One region of the Candidatus Thalassolituus haligoni genome, then DNA from elsewhere that is predicted to be linked to it. Evidence: predicted binding sites of a transcription regulator. Region 1 holds the regulator's gene; the other holds the start of a gene.

Evidence for each region. Region 1 encodes PhoB, which activates phosphate uptake and scavenging genes when phosphate is short. Its sites were predicted from a motif close to TGTCATANNNNTGTCANA; they were not measured.
Region 2: a site for PhoB is predicted at 1,561-1,578, ahead of SOJ49_RS00295 (choice-of-anchor I family protein). Genes of this name have one in related genera too.

The regions. Positions count from the first base shown of each region.
Region 1 covers NZ_CP139482.1:4,078,428-4,081,786, forward strand. The annotation lists gene SOJ49_RS18420 (chorismate lyase) at 1-236, shown strand, start outside; gene ubiA (4-hydroxybenzoate octaprenyltransferase) at 239-1,144, shown strand; gene phoB (phosphate regulon transcriptional regulator PhoB) at 1,254-1,952, shown strand; gene phoR (phosphate regulon sensor histidine kinase PhoR) at 1,958-3,265, shown strand; gene SOJ49_RS18440 (response regulator) at 3,246-3,359, opposite strand, start outside.
Region 2 covers NZ_CP139482.1:53,460-56,818, reverse strand. The annotation lists gene SOJ49_RS00305 (tRNA-uridine aminocarboxypropyltransferase) at 1-424, shown strand, start outside; gene SOJ49_RS00300 (YebC/PmpR family DNA-binding transcriptional regulator) at 611-1,333, shown strand; gene SOJ49_RS00295 (choice-of-anchor I family protein) at 1,650-3,359, shown strand, end outside.

The DNA of each region.
Region 1 (3,359 bases):
TTCGTCATCTTGGCAATCGTTCTCTTGGCAGCTACTTATTCAGCCAGGCCAGCTTGCGCCGACAACCATTGAAGTTCAGTCAAGCCTGTCAACCGGTAACCGACAGTGCGCATTGTTTTTGCTGGACAAGGCGCTCCGTGTTTACAATCAACGGTGCGCCTCTACTGGTAACGGAGGCGTTCTCTTCGCTACTGCTATCACCACGCTTCCATTCGCCAGACGACACAAGGCATTGATTATGCAATCACCTCTGTCTGCCACACTCGATAAACTCTGGCCACGCTGGCATCAGTGGATTCAGCTGACCCGGCTGAACAAACCGGTCGGTTCCTACCTGCTGTTATGGCCGATGCTATGGGCGCTATGGGTGGCCGCCGAAGGTTTGCCATCGATTGCCAACCTGGTGATTTTTACCCTCGGAGTATTTGTGATGCGCTCCGCCGGTTGTGTCATCAACGACTACGCCGATCGTCATATCGACCGCCACGTCAAACGCACGCAGGATCGGCCCCTGACGCAGGGCCGCATAGCCGACCGCGAGGCGCTGATCGGTTTTGTTATGCTCTGTCTGATCGGCTTGCTGCTGGTGTTAATGACCAATACCCTGACCCTCTGGCTGTCACTCGGCGGGGTTGCTCTGGCAGCACTTTATCCTTACATGAAACGCCACACGCACCTGCCACAGGTGTTTCTCGGAGCTGCGTTCTCCTGGGCAATTCCCATGGCGTTCGCTGCGCAAGCCAATGAACTGACATCCCTCTGCTGGCTGTTATTTATTGCTAACGTCTGCTGGACCGTCGGCTATGACACCATTTATGCCATGGTCGACCGCGACGATGATCTGTTGATCGGTGTCAAAAGCACCGCAATCCTGTTTGGTGATCTGGACGTCACCATGATTGCCATTCTTTATGGCATGGCGCATTTTTGTCTGCTACTGACAGGCAGCCAATTAGACGCAGGGTGGCCATTCTACCTCGCCTGGTTAATTGCAGGTGGTTATTTGTGGTGGCAATTACGTGCCATCCGCAGCCGTGAGCGTATGGCCTGTTTAAAGGAGTTTCTGGCAGCTCACTGGTATGGCGCGATTATTTGGGTTGGCCTGGTGCTGAACTACGCCCTGGCGACGCCATCTTTGCCCTGATCAGGCAATATGCTTGACGCCAATCTCAGCAGTGTCACATGCTTGTAACACTGGATCAGTGTAATACCCCCGCATTATTCCTATTGTGACATTTGCGTGACGAGCCGTTATGACCAAAGCAGGCAAGACCGTTCTTATTGTGGACGATGAAGCCCCGATCCGGGAAATGATAGCCGTGGCCCTGGAAATGGCCGGGTATGAATGCCTTGAAGCAGCGAATGTACAGGAAGCACATGCGCAGATTATCGACAGAAAGCCAGATATGATTTTGCTTGACTGGATGCTGCCAGGCACCAGCGGTGTCGAGTTTGCTCGCCGCCTCAAGCGCGAAGATCGAACTGCCGAGCTGCCGATCATCATGCTGACTGCCAAGGGCGAAGAAGATAACAAGGTTCAAGGACTGGAAGCGGGGGCGGACGATTACATCACCAAACCGTTTTCACCGCGTGAGCTGGTGGCGCGCCTGAAGGCCGTTTTACGGCGCTCAACGCCGCAAGGCATTGAAGAACCAATCGAGGTCAGTGGCCTGATGCTCGACCCGGTCTGTCACCGGGTGACCGCCCATGGTAACCCGATTGATATTGGCCCTACCGAGTACCGCCTGTTGCAATTTTTCATGACCCATCAGGAGCGCGCCTACTCCCGCGCCCAGCTACTGGATCAGGTATGGGGTGGTAATGTCTACGTTGAAGAACGTACCGTCGATGTCCATATTCGCCGTCTGCGCAAGGCGCTTGGCGAATCCCACGAACAGCTGATTCAGACCGTTCGTGGCACGGGCTATCGCTTTTCGATCAAAGCCTCCTGATTTTGATGACCCCTGTCTGGCGCAGAGAGCTGCGCCGAATCCTTTATCTGCTGATACTTGCCGTTGGCTGTGGCTACTATTATTTTGGCAAGCCACTGGAAGCCCTGTGCCTGATGATGGGCATCTATATCTCCTGGCAGTGGCTGCAGCTCTATCGCCTGCATCGCTGGCTGGATCAGGGACAAACCACCGTCTTGCCACGCACACTCGGTATCTGGGGTTCCATTTTTACGGAAAACCAGCGCTTGCAACAAAGCAGCATCAAACATCAACAGCGCTTGCAGGCCATTATCAACCGCATACAGGATTCAACCGCCGCGCTGCAGGATTCGGTATTGATGGTCGACGCCACCGGGGCACTGGAGTTCTGGAATCAGGCCGCTCAAAACTACCTTGGCTTACGCAGCCCGGTTGATATTGGCCAGCCCATTACCAACCTGATTCGAACGCCGGAGTTCAAGGCCTACTTCGACAAGGCGGACTACCACGAACCGCTGACCATTCGCTCTCCAATCAACCCGCGTATTTACCTGCAATTCAATATCACCTTGTTTGGCCGTAAAGACCGCTTGATCCTGGTGCATGACGTCACCCGCCTGAAGCAACTGGAAGAAATGCGCAAAGACTTCGTCGCCAACGTCAGCCACGAGTTACGCACCCCCCTCACGGTGATTTCCGGCTACGTCGAAACCATGCAAGCTGCTTCTGAAATGTTGCCACCCCGCTGGGGACGCATGCTGCAACAGATGAGCGAGCAGAGTCATCGCATGGAAAATCTGCTCAAGGATCTGCTGATGCTGTCGCGGCTGGAAACAGGTGAGAATGAGCAGGCTCAGCCAGTGGCGTTGCAACCGCTGCTGGAAGCGATTCGCCGTGACGCAGCCTCTCTCAGCAGCAACAAACACACTCTCTCGCTGAGTATTGACCACGACCAAAAGCTGATGGGGTTTTATAACGAACTCCGCAGTGCCTTTTCCAACCTGGTATTTAATGCGGTGAAATACACCCCCGAAGGCGGCCATGTGAAGCTGCACTGGTACTCAGAGGGCGGCAAAGGTTATTTCAGTGTTACTGACAACGGCATCGGTATTGCTCATCATCATATTCCTCGCCTGACCGAGCGTTTCTATCGCGCCGACCCGAGCCGCAGCATCGCCACCGGCGGCACCGGTCTAGGACTGGCCATCGTCAAACACGTATTGCTGCATCATGATGGTGAACTGCAAATCAGCAGCGAAGAAGGCAAGGGCAGCACGTTTACCTGCGTTTTCCCCGGCAGTCGTCTTTCTGACACTAGCGCGCCTGGCCAATAAACCGCGACAAGGCATCCAGCTTGTCCGGATCGTCATCGACAATGCGCAGTCGAATCTGGACAGTCTCGGCGTCCGGATGCGGCTCTTGCGCCTG
Region 2 (3,359 bases), 350 kb from region 1:
CGAGCCGGATGCCGCCTTGCTGGCATTGCTGACCAACCCGGCCTACGCGCCGTTGGTGATCTTCCCGTTCCAGTACGCCGATACCCAGCAGTGTCTGGACACCCCGGACAAGCTGCAGCAGTACCAGGTGCAAGCGTCAGAGCAACAGCGCAAACCCTTGCTGATATTGCTCGACGGCAGTTGGCGCGAAGCCCGCAAAATGTTCCGCAGCCCTTACCTCAGTGGCATTCCAATACTGGGGATTGAGCCACTCGAACCGGGTAACTATCAATTGAGGGAAGCGGCGCACGATTACCAGCTGGGCACCGCAGAAGTAGCGATAGAAATACTGCAACAGCTGGGCGCAGCCACCGCAAGCAGCCGCCTGGCAGCTTATTTTGCCTTGTTCCGTGAGCGTTATTTGGCGGGCAAGCCACGTCACTGATTCACCGACTCACGCCACAGAGAGAACACCGGATCACACACCTTTATTCCGTAGACATTCATCACGCTGGATCAGGGTTTATCTCTGAAATCCCCGGACGGCAGCGGATCGACAAGACAGCCTCGACAGCAATGGGTACAATTCAGACGTTTTTTGACTTATTCACCCAAGAAAAGACTGATTCCCATGGGCAGAGCGTATCAAAACCGGAAAGAATCCATGGCCAAAACGGCCGCGGCAAAAACCAAGGTCTACTCCAAGTATGGCCGAGAAATCTATGTAGCCGCCAAGGCAGGCGGCCCCGATCCATCGGCCAACCTGTCGTTGCGCTCACTGATCGACCGGGCCAAAAAAGATCAGGTGCCCACCCACGTGATCGAAAAAGCCATCGACAAGGCCACTGGTGGTGCTGGAGAAGACTTCCAACCGGCCCTGTATGAAGGCATTGCGCCTGGCGGTGCCATGGTGTTGATCAGCGCCCTGACCGACAACCCGAACCGCACCTTCGGTGAAATCCGGGGCGTGTTTTCCAAGTGCAAGGCCAAGCTCGGCAGCCAGGGTTCGGTCTCCCACATGTTCGATCATCGCGCCATGTTTGTGTTTGCTGATGACAGCGAAGATGAAGCCCTGGAAATGCTGATGGAAGCCGATATTGATGTTTCCGATATCGACTGCGAAGACGGCATGGTCACGGTGCTGGTGCCACCCACCGAGTTCTTCAAAACCAAAACCGCACTGACCGAATGGCGTGCCGACATTGATTTTGAAATGGAAGAAATCACCTACCTGCCACAAATGCCGCACCCGATTGCAGCAGACGACGCCGATCAATTTGAGCGTTTTGCCAGTTTGATGAACGATCTGGAAGACGTACAGGAAATCTACCATAACGGTGAATTTGAAGGCTGATCAGCCGCGTCAGCCATCGCCTCAGCCTTCCGAGTAGATGAGGCCATCGCTAACCAAAACGACACCGTCCAAAACGGCACTTTTATATAAAGTGCCGTTTGCGTATTTACTGCCTGTTAACGGTAAAACCTTACCGCCCAAACCTTACCGCCCACACCTTACCGCCCAAACCCATTCCCCCTGCCAGCCCCCACTTGTTTTGTCTTGCCTTGCAATCGTCATATTCGTGTCATTTTCAGGTCACCTGGACGTCACAAAACCGTCATACGCTTGAAGCCTTTGAATACCTGTTAATACCGATAACAAAGGAAAGATCATGTCTCTCGATCTCTGGAAAAAAGGCACGCTGGCGATGGCCATCACCGCAGCCTTGACTGCCTGTGGCAGCGACGACAACGATAACAACAACAGTGCGGATACCAATACCGACACACCGGCCGAATTCGACATCAGTAATATCGTGATTAACGAAGTGCGCTCTACCGGCGACTACGATTATGTTGAAATTTACAACGCCGGATCTGAATCCTATACCTTCGCCGACGGCGAATGGGGTCTCTTGGATGGCGACAGCACCCATACCGCCATTGCGATTCCAGCCGGTACTGAAATTGCCGCCGGTGGCTACCTGCTGGTACTGACCGATGCAACTGAACTGCCAGCGACCGTTGCCAGCGCCGTACTGGGCGGAGTCGATGGCTTTGGTCTGGGCAAGGGCGATACGGCCAACCTGCTGTATCAAGGCACAGCTCACGACAGCTATAGCTGGACTGACGGCGAACACGCCGACACTCTTGGCCGCTACCCGGACGGCGGCGATTGGGCTGAAGGTGCCATGAGCGCTACTCCCGCCGCCGCTAATACCGCACCGGCCGCCGCTGAAGAAGAAGAGCCAGTCACCGCTGTCGCCACTGACATTCTCATCAACGAAGTGCGCACCAAAGGTGACTTTGACTTTGTTGAACTCTACAACAGCGCCGATGCCGAGTTTACCTTTAGCGGCACCGACTGGACGCTGCTCGACAGCGACGATGGCCATACCCCGGTGACCATACCTGATGGCACTGTTATTGCTGCCAAGGGGTTCCTGGTCATCATGCCGAATGAAACGACACAAGTAGACGGTGCGCCAGCTGCCATTGTTGCCGCAGCGGATCAAGACTTCGGTCTCGGCAAAGGCGACACCATTCGTCTGTTCTATCAAGGTAATCTGGCCGACGAATACACAGTCACTGCCGATACCCACGCCAACAGCGCCGGTCGCCTGCCCGATGGTGGAGACTGGGCCACCGGTGACATCTACGCCACCCCAGGTGAAACCAACCTCGCCGCCAGCCCTGCTGAACTGGCCGTTACCACGCTGTTTTTCGATGGTCTGAACGATCAGGAAGCAGCGCTGGAAGCTGAAGGGTTCCGTGTCTTTGGCCCAGCCGCCGATCTGGCCACGGATGTGGAACCGGAATACGTCGCCATCAGTGCCGATGACACCACAGCCTGGGTCTCGCTGCAGGAAAACAACGGACTGGCGGTGATTGACCTGACCGTCGATGCCGAAGCCATCACCAAAATCCTGCCGTTGGGTCTGCAAGACTACGGTCTCGAAGCCAATGCCATGAATGCCTCCGACAAGGAAGCAGGCACCGCGCTGACCGCTTACGCCAACGTCAAGGGCTTCTTTATGCCGGACGCCATCACCACCTTCGAAGACAATGGCACCCATTATGTCATCAGCGCCAACGAAGGCGACGCACGCGACTACGACGGTTTCTCAGAAGAAGCCCGAGTCGATGACCTGACACTGAATACAACCGCTTTCCCGGACGCTGCGACCTTGCAAGGTGAAACCGTGCTGGGACGTCTGAAAACCACCCTTAACCCGTTCTCCGACGAAGCCGTTGCTACCGACATCGAAACCATCTATGCCTATGGTGGCCGTTCCTTCAGTATCTGGAATGGTGAAACCGGCGAACAGGTGTTCGACAGTGGCAACGATCTGGCCGAAATGACCATTGCCGCCGGTATTTAC